DNA from 3 places in the Sphingobium sp. B1D7B genome. Region 3 is predicted to be linked to each of the others. Evidence: riboswitches for the same ligand, from Rfam matches in the RefSeq annotation. Region 3 holds a riboswitch; each other region holds the start of a gene.
The links. A riboswitch is a leader RNA that binds a small molecule or an ion and turns the genes downstream of it on or off. The one in region 3 is predicted to bind cyclic di-GMP.

Region 1 (3,169 bases), 390 kb from region 3:
TGGACCTTTCGGAATGGGAGCGGTGAGTGCGCGGCGGGTTTGAGACCGCCCGCCGCGCACCGGAAGGAACGTTGCGCCGAGGTTGGCGACTTGAGGCGGGGTGGCTGTTTAGCGGCCCAGCCCCAGAGAAGTGCCGACCGTGTTCAGCGTGCCGGTTACCGGCGCCAGCAAGCCGCCATTGGTCGTCGTACCGGTCCCTGCGCCTGCACCGGCTTCGACGCTGCCGCCAACGCCTAGCGCACCGCCGACCGAGCCGACCGTGGCACCGACCGTGCCGAGCACGCCGCCATTTACGTCGCCGCCCGTGGCCGTTCCGCCGCCAAGCACGCCGCCGCCTGAGACGTCACCGCCCACGCCCACGGCGCCGCCGACAGACCCGACGGTCGAACTCACCGCGCCAAGCACGCCACCCACGGCCCCCGTGCCACCGCCGGGCAGGGACGCGCCGTTCGGCAGCACATTGGCGTTGACCAGCGCCGGATCGCCGCTCCCCAGCAGCTGATTGCCGCCGAGCGCGACATTGAGCAGATTGTCGGAAATGCCGCCGGTGGGCGCCGTAATGTTGGTCACGCGCACATCGGCGACGCCGTTGACCGTGGCCAGCGCGGTATTGCCTGCGTTCAGCACGCCGGCGGATGCGAGCGTGCCCGTCGGCTGGGTGTCCCCAAGCACGCCAACGCCGATCGCGCCCGATGTGCCATCAAGACCGTTGGTTACGGTGCGACCGCCAACGTCAATGGACACGACATCGCCGACCACGCCTTGCGCCCCCTGCAGCAGCAGCGTGCGGCCTTCGCCGGCATCGACCAGCACCGTCCCGGTATCCTGCAGCACCCGCGTGATCGTGCCGGTCACGGGCTGTGTGACAGGCAAGGCAGCGGCGATGGGAGTGGTCACGCCTTGCTGGCCATCCGCGACGCCGAGCACGGCATTGCCGGCCGTCGCCAGAACCGGGGAGACCTGCGTGACGACGCCCCCAGCCAGACCGCCACCGGTGCTGCCGCCACCATCGGCCGATCCGCCGCCGCCGGTATTCCCGCCGCCAGTGTTTCCACCGCCCGTGTTCCCGCCGCCCGTGTCAGTTCCGCCGCCGCCATTGTTGCTGCCGCCATCGCTGCCGCCACCCGACCCGGGCGCCGGCGAGCCGACATTGGCATAGCGAGAATAACCGCTGGTCTCGCAGGCGCTCAGCAGCATGGCCAGCGCGGAGCAGGCAGCTATGGCGGGCATGGCCCGGCATAGTCGTGACGTTCTGTTGGATCGGAATGTCGTCGTGGAAAGAACCTGAGCCATTGCGTCATCTCCTGTCAGGCTTGCAGCCGGGCTGGAGACGGAGCTATCCGATGGCAGGCCCACGTAGCGCGGAGCGGTGTGGAGCGATCATAGCCAGAGCAAGGCGTAGACACGCACACACAGCTCCGACCTCGGCTCCTTCGGCAACCCCGCTACCTTGAACCCAAGGCCGGAAGCTTTGCGTCACGGCGTCACCACCGCTTTGCCATTATCGGGATCGGAGTGATCCTGCGCTTGAAATGTCAAGCGCTGGAAAAGGTTCATGGAAAAGAGTCTGAACTTAACTTTTATCATGCCTACCGGGGAGGGCGCCGCGCGGTGGGGACCGTCCTGGCTCCCTTCGTCGCACCGGACTCGACAAGCCCGTCGAGGAATTCTATACCGCCCGATATGGAACAGACCGCCATCAGGGGTCGGCCCCGCGAATTTTGCTGCGAGCAGGCGCTTGCGGCCGCTTTGCGTGTGTTCTGGACAAAGGGTTATGAGGGCGCGTCGCTCAGCGAACTGACGGACGCGATGGGGATCACCCGCCCGAGTCTCTACGCCGCGTTCGGCAACAAGGAGGCCTTGTTCCGCCAGGCGCTCGATCTCTACGAGCGGGAAAAGCTGGCCTATATCGGTCCGGCGCTGGATATGCCCACCGCGCGCGGCGTGGCGCAGCATCTGCTCGATGGCGCACTCTCCACGATTGCCGGCAATGGCCAGCCCACCGGCTGCCTCAGCGTGATCAGCGTCACCGCCTGTGGCGCGGAAGCGCAGTCGATCCGTGAGGAAGTGCTCAAGCGCGGCGAGACCGTGAAGCGGGCACTGGTGGCCCGGATGCAGCGCGCCATCGATGAGGGCGAATTTGTCGGGCCCGCCGATGCGGAAGCGATCACGAAGTATCTCATCGCCGTTTTGCAGGGCATGGCGGTTTTGGCCGGCTCCGGCACCACGCGCGAGGAGCTGGAGCGCGTTGCCGAGACGACTATGGGGATGTGGCCTAGCCGCTGAAGCGTCCCGGGACCCAAGACCGATTTTGCGCGCTGCAAAATAAAATATCGGTCGGTACAAAAAACGGGTTGACGCCTGAACATCCGATTAATATACCAGTCAGTACAGAAGGCGTGGGAGTGCGTGCGGCTTGGCCGGGCGCGGTCTGCTTGCCCGACTTGATTTGACAGCAATTCATAGGTTCTGGTTTCGGGACGGACGCGCCGGTCGCGCACCGTCTTTCCCGGATCGATCCCTGGCATCCGCGATGCGCGCGCCCGGCAGCACTGGCTGTCCGGGGCTGCCCCGTCGTGCCTGCCGGGGAAGCAGGAGGAGACACGGTGATGGCATATCTGGATCTGAGAGATGGCGGGGCACGGGCGATGGTCCCGGGTGTCACTGCATCGGAGGCTGCAAGCCTTCAGGTGCAGGATGGCCACCTCCTTCCGGTCGAGTGGACGATTGTCCGCCTTGCGCGGGAAGACGGGCTGTCTTCCCTCCGCGAGGAGAGCCGCCTGGGCCGCCTGCTGCGCCTCGTCTTCGGCTTCCGCCGGGCCATGCCGCTGGCGAGCGCGCGCCTCGAAGCGCTGCGGCGCATCGCGGTGCTGAGCTGGCACCATGGCTACAACATCGCCCCATCCGAGCTCGGTCGCTTTTACGAGGCCGGCTACACGACCCATCAATATGAGACGCTGCTCCGCCACATCGGCGCCCTGCGTCTGTCGATCAAGCGGAGGAACCGCGCATGAACATGCTCAAGAAACTCAGCCCGGCGGAAGCCACGCCCATCGAGGCCGGCGCCACGCGGCGCCGCTCGCTGACCCGCGCCGCCTGGGTGGCGCTGCCGGTGCTCGCCATTGCCGGGGGCTATGCGCTGATGCGCCCGTCACCCCCGGCCCAGGCC
Region 2 (3,169 bases), 2.3 Mb from region 3:
GTTTCAGGCCATAGAATTGAGCAAGTTGGCCTATCACCTGGGTGCGGAGGGGCGCTCGGTTCTCCATATGGAGTTTGGCCAGCCCTCGACGGGGGCGCCGCAGGCTGCGCTGGACGCCGCGCGCGACGCGCTCGGCATCGATCCGATGGGCTATTGGGAGAGTCCTGCGCTGCAGGCGCGGCTCGTCCAGCTCTATCGGGAGCGGTACGGCATGGCAGCCGAGCCGGATCAGTTCCTGCTCACCTGCGGCGCCTCGCCGGCATTGGTCCTTGCGCTGAGCACCCGGTTTAAGGCGGGTGATCGGATCGCCATGGCCCGGCCGGGCTATGTCGCCTATCGCAACACGGTGCGCGCGCTCAACATGACGCCGGTCGAGATCGAATACGGCGAGCAGGCGCGCTTTCAGCTGACGGCGCGCGCGCTCGCGGCGCTGGATCCGGCACCGCAGGGTGTGATCGTCGCCAGCCCGGCCAACCCCACCGGAACGATCATCGCGCCGGCTGAACTGGAGGCGATTGCCAGGCTCTGCGCAGAGCGCGGCATCGCGATCATCTCGGACGAAATCTACCATGGCCTGAGCTATGGCGCGCCTTGCCGCTCGATGGGAGAATTCGCAGCCGACGCGATGATCGTCAGCAGTTTTTCGAAATATTACTGCATGCCCGGCTGGCGGCTCGGCTGGCTCTATGTGCCGCGCGCCATGGTCGAGCGTGCCCGCGCCTATATGGGCAGCCTGTTCCTGACCGCGCCGTCGATCAGTCAGCATGCCGCTTTGGCGGCGCTGGACTGCACGTCAGAACTGGAAGCGCATCGCGCCACTTACGCCCGTAACCGGGACATTCTGCTGGAGGCCCTGCCAGCGCTTGGTCTGCGACGGATCGCGCCGCCGGATGGCGCCTTCTACATCTATGCGGATGTCAGCGACTTTACCGATGATAGCCCGGCGTTCTGCAAGAAGCTGCTCGTTGAGACTGGGCTCGCCACGGGGCCGGGGGTCGACCATGATCCGGTCAATGGCCATCGGTTCATCCGGCTGAGCTTTGCGATCACGGAAGCCGAAGTGCGAGAGGCAGTTCGGCGCCTTTCGGCGTGGTTGCCCGACCAGCGACGGCTGTAACGATCACGTCGCGGGCGGGTGGTCCCCAACCATATTTTAGAGGAGCGGTTTGCAGTGCAATCGATGTGCTTGCGCATCTGTTAATCATGGTTATCGGCTTAACAGGGCCGGTTGTGGCCTCGCTCCAGACCGACGACGGCGATTTTCACACGACAAATCAGCTGCATGGCCCCGCTCTGCATGCGCATCATCTCGACGAGGCCGGGCTTTTTTGTTGCGCTGCCGCTCAGCTAACGTTAACATTCCTCCTGAAGATGACGGCTCCGCCCATGGGCGTTCCCAAGGGTGTTCGTCGCCTTCGACAAGGGCAAACTGTCGGTAACGGCGGGACGCAAAGCCTCCGGCCCCAATGGGGTAGCGGGGCTACCGGGGGATGAAACAGAGCATTTTCGGATATCGTGTGTAACCTGCTGTGAGAAGGTCATGGGGTTCGTTTGAACCTCAGGCTGCGCTCCCTGTCGTCGCGCTTCGATCCCTGTCTCAAATCCCGTTGAACCGCACCTGCATGGCGGTTTGCCCTTCACATCATCTGGGCGGTGGGCCCACACGAGGGGATTTCGTAATGCAGGGCAAGGCAATCAAAACGCGCAGCACCGTTGGGCAGGCTCTCAAGGCCGGTCTGTTCAGCAGCGTCGGCATTGCGGGGATGTTGGCAGGCGCATCGGCCGCCCACGCCGAGCCTGGCATTTGCCAGACTGAGGGTAATGTGACCCTGTTTTTCTGCGAACCCTCGTCGGTTAAGGCTCGTATTGAAGGAGGCGATACCAGCCTCATTGTGAACGGCGCACAGGATGAGTGGAGTATCACGGGCGATGGCGTCAGCTATTATACGTGGGACAATACAGCCTCTGGCGACATTACGTCGACGCTGCTCATCACCAATTCCACGATCAGCACCACCGATAATGGCGGCGTAAACGTCAGTTCCAATATCCAGGGTCGGAACGACATTTCGGTGACCTTGGGCCCGGACGTAACGGTTGACAGCGTGGGTGGCAACGGTGGCATCTGGGTTCGCAACCAGATCGCGGGCGACATCGTGATCGAGAATGGCGCCGCGCTGACGGTCTCAGGCGTGGAAACCAATGGCATCTCTGCCACCACCAACGCAGGATCGGTGAACATCACCAATAGCGGGGCCATCACGGTCCAGCAAACCATCGGGGCCGCAGACTTCACCCAGCGGGGAATTTACGCCGACGGCGGTTTCAACGATGCCGACCCGGTCGAGGTGACCGTGACGAACACTGGCCAGGTGGAGGCTCAGGCGGCGGGTATCCGCGTCGTCAATTACAACGGTTTGGCGAAAATCACGAACAACGCCTACGTTTCTTCGGTGAACAATCAGGCGCTGGTCGGCTGGACGCCGAACGGCGAAGTGGTGGTCGACAATCAGGAGCAGGGTGAGGCTATCTCGGCCAACGGCCCGGCGATTCAGGGCGCCTCGCAGATCGGCAATATCACCATCACCAATGCAGGCATTGCGGAGGGCACCACCGGCATTCTCGCCGTCGCCGGCTTCGACGAGGATGCGCCCGGCTCTGGTAAAATCACCATCACCAACAGCGGCATTGTCACTGGCAGAACCGGAAGCGCAGTTCAGGCGCGCACGCCGCTTGGCGATGTGGTCATCAGCAACACCGGCACGCTGCAATCGCTGAGCGGGATCGCGGCTGTCGATGCAGACACACTTAGCGGCATGGTCCAGATCACCAATTCCGGGTCGATCCTGGGTGAAACCGGTATCGTCACCAACAGCGCGGCGACCACGATCATCAACGCCGGTACCATCGAAGCCTCGCCTTCCTTCGGCCACGCCATTCTGATGGGCGCCGGGGACGTGACGCTGGAGTTGCATGCCGGCTCCAACATCATCGGCCTCGTCGCGGATGCGGATATCGCGAGCGGCACCAATACCCTGGCGCTGGGCGGCGCCATCAATGCGTCATTCGACGCCGGATTGGTCGGCACGCAATATTATGATTTCGATGAGTTCGTGAAGGTAGGGACCGGCACCTGGACGCTCACGGGGACAGGGACGACCGGCTGGAC
Region 3 (3,169 bases):
GGTCTCTCACCTCCGGCGCGCCGTCTGCTTCATCCGTTGGGCGGATCTGGCCGGTGGGCAACATGACCTGGTCGACAAAGCTTATGTCATATACCCCTTCGGCAGTGCCCTGGTTGAAGAGGAATATGCTCGCCGTCCGCCCCAGCCTATCAAAGGTGATCCGCTTTGGATTGATGTTGAGGCTGGCGCTCCCGCCGGCCTGCTCTGTCGTCGCAGGCTGGGCAGAAGAGGAAGTGCAAAAAGCGGATGGAAAGGCGCCAGCGACCAACGCGATAGCGATAGCGATGCTCTTGCGTTGGTTCGCAGATCGCGTGACACGCTTCACGACGCCTGGCAGAGTCATCACCGGCGTCTCCAGCTCATTCATATTGCGCCAGGACCAGCAAAGGCCCGCCGTCGGACCCATAGCTGTCGCGTAGCGCTTTCAAAAGAAACGGCGGAACAGACAGAAGCCCATCGCCGCTCAGCCGGCCCATGAGGACATCCTCGAACCCCGAGGGACCGGCTTCAAAGGACGGGAAATTATCATCGCTCAGCGTCGCAATCGGTACCCTGAGCGAACCCCCTGTGCCTGGCTGGACGAATGCTTGTGAGACCAGGAGAGAAAACGTCTGGTTGCTGCCCCCGGCGATTTGAATAGGAGCGGCCATGGAAAGCCCGGCGTTTTGGTCGCTCTCTGTTGACTGCGGCCCTGGCGACAAGATCATGACCCGGAGGCTCGACTGAAGAACCAGCACCGGCTGCAGGACAATGTCCTTCGCCGATTGCCTGATCGAAGCCGGCTCCACGATCGAAACCTGGCCTTTCGCGGTCGCTTCAGCCGCGTTCACCTGTGAGGCTGGAATCGCCGCGCAAAGGCACAGCGCTCCCAGCGCAGGAGCGGTCGCCCGCAACAGGCGCGCTCCCATCCGGATGGATGATGAGACCGTCACGAGACGCTCCTGTCACGGGTCAGTTGTAGGCGACGGTCGCCGTGAAGGTGCCCGAGTAATTGCCAGAGGCCTGCGTATTGGGCAGGGAGAAGCTACCGCCGACGCCGAAGGTCGCGGTGCCAGCTGTGCCGATGGAGCTGGACAATGTGCCTGTTGCGGCACTCGGCGTCAGCGTGACGGTGATCGTGCCGCCGGGCGTACCGGTCATGGAGAAGCTGGCGGGCACCGAAATCGAGAAGGTCTGCCCCCCTTCACCCGAGACCGTATAGGCTGCGCGCGACGTCGTGCCACCTGCGGCAACGGCGTCGCCGGAACCAGACAGGCTGCGGTTGCCCGTCGAGGCATCGACAGTGACCGTGTTGGTCCCTGCTACCGAGGGTTTCACGATAGTGCCGAACGCAAGGTCGCTGGTTTTTGCGATCGAGATCGGCTGAACGATCCGGGCTGTACCCGTGGTCGACACAGATGCTGAGGACTGAGCATGGCCTGCCGCGGGAATAGAGGCCAGGATCGCAATCGTCGCGATAGACTTAAAGTTTGCGGACATGAGGTTGTCTTTCTCTTGTTTGATATACTTATGAATTTAATCGGAAAATATAGACCAAACGCGCCTTACAGGCCCGCGGGCGGCAGCGTTTCGCGGATCTTGGGATTGCAAGCGGCTGCGTCTGGCGAACCAGTCGCAAGCAACTGGATCAAGTGATGATCGGTACGGGTGCTTGCTGGCCGTCGCCAAAGACGGGCCCTTGCCCGACGAGGGCGGAAAGGATCTGGAATGCGCGAGGACGACAGGTCCACAATAGTTCTCCGTTTCGGTAACCCCGCTATCCCTGTGAGGGACCGGAGGCTTTGCGTCCCATCGTCGCCGATGGTTTGCCGTTTCGACCGAGAATCTCGGGCGCTATTAGGTAAATTTTGATTTAACTATTATACGCTACACAGTCAACGCCTATGTGGTGAACGACCAGATGGAGAATTGTGCGACTACTCCCATGTTGAACCGCCGATCGAGCAGCCCGATTAGGAGAGCGTTTGTTTTCAATGAAATAAACGCGAGGTTTGGATCATCAGAGCCTAAGCAACACGCCAAGAACTTCGCGGACTGAAGCGAACCGACGATGCGGTTAGCTCGCGCCAAACCGAATTCCATGAGGATGTATTTCGTTGCCGTCGCTATGATCCCGACGAATTACACATCCGGGCTAAATGCCAAGGCCCGTCTCGCGAAAAGCGCCGCTTGGGCTCCTCTCCCCTCGCTTCGCTTGTCAGGGCGTGGAGCGCGCGACGCGGCCAAGCGTCGGCCCTCATCGAAGCGCTTCTGCGGTGGGGCGCTGCCTCAGGATGTCGGCGCAATGCCGGAGAGCAACGAAAGGCAGGCTTGAAAAGGTCTTCGTGCTACCGACCCACCGCTATGTCAGAGCAACCGCCTCAACCGGCAGAGCGCACGAAATTCTGGCTGATCTGCTGGCCGGACCGCGCCAGTCTGCGTACCTCGGGCAGCCGGGACGCTTCATATCGCACGAGCGCGGCTTTGGGGTCGGTCCGCAAGGCCACCGGGTCAAGGTAGCACGCGAGGGTGAGAGCATCTTGCGCGGCGGTTGCAAAGCCATTGCCTGTCATCGGCGTGCAGACATGGGCAGCGTCGCCAACCAGACACATGCGGCCGGCGACGAGGCGGTCCGGACAATATTCCACGACCGGTGTGCCGAGCACCGCTTTGCGGGCGATACATTCCAGGATCGCGTCGCGCCAGGGCGATGGCCAGTGCCGGCGCGCCAGTGCGGCCAGCTCGTCGAACAATTCATCCGGCATGTCGCTCGGGCGCAGCGAATGCCGCACCAACGCGCCCTCGACCGCCCCTGTTCTACGCAGGATTGCGTTATGTCCGGCGTCGTACCAGCCCCAGCCGACCCGGCGGTGGCCCCGCTCGGGACTGCCATCGGCGGCTGTCAGCGGAAAGCCGAGAAGCACATAGGGCCCGGACTCGAGAAACTCCAGATTGGGCGGATAGCGGACAGACAGCGCCGACTCTTCGGCAAAGCCGACCCAGGCCAGATACTCCGCGAAGACCGCATCGGGGCGCTCCGGACTGACCTGCCGCCGCACAACGCTCTGATAGCCGTCCGCGCCGACCAGCAGCTTGCCGTCGAACCGCCGACCATCGGCGGTCCTTGCCCAGGCCCGATCCTCCGTCTCTCCCGTCGCTTCCACACGGGCATCCTGCAGGACGACAATGC

Region 1: it holds a riboswitch for cyclic di-GMP, as region 3 does, so the genes downstream of both, M2336_RS06460 (hypothetical protein) here and M2336_RS04940 (DUF4402 domain-containing protein) in region 3, are expected to answer to the same signal.
Region 2: it holds a riboswitch for cyclic di-GMP, as region 3 does, so the genes downstream of both, M2336_RS15690 (autotransporter domain-containing protein) here and M2336_RS04940 (DUF4402 domain-containing protein) in region 3, are expected to answer to the same signal.

The regions. Positions count from the first base shown of each region.
Region 1 covers NZ_JAOQOR010000001.1:1,429,639-1,432,807, forward strand. The annotation lists gene M2336_RS06460 (hypothetical protein) at 109-1,293, opposite strand; cyclic di-GMP riboswitch class I at 1,433-1,510, opposite strand; gene M2336_RS06465 (TetR/AcrR family transcriptional regulator) at 1,684-2,286, shown strand; gene M2336_RS06470 (hypothetical protein) at 2,610-3,014, shown strand; gene M2336_RS06475 (efflux RND transporter periplasmic adaptor subunit) at 3,011-3,169, shown strand, end outside.
Region 2 covers NZ_JAOQOR010000001.1:3,351,176-3,354,344, reverse strand. The annotation lists gene M2336_RS15695 (pyridoxal phosphate-dependent aminotransferase) at 1-1,117, shown strand, start outside; cyclic di-GMP riboswitch class I at 1,414-1,488, shown strand; gene M2336_RS15690 (autotransporter domain-containing protein) at 1,680-3,169, shown strand, end outside.
Region 3 covers NZ_JAOQOR010000001.1:1,044,556-1,047,724, reverse strand. The annotation lists gene M2336_RS04950 (hypothetical protein) at 1-367, opposite strand, end outside; gene M2336_RS04945 (hypothetical protein) at 360-932, opposite strand; gene M2336_RS04940 (DUF4402 domain-containing protein) at 952-1,479, opposite strand; cyclic di-GMP riboswitch class I at 1,744-1,820, opposite strand; gene M2336_RS04935 (FAD-dependent monooxygenase) at 2,361-3,169, opposite strand, start outside.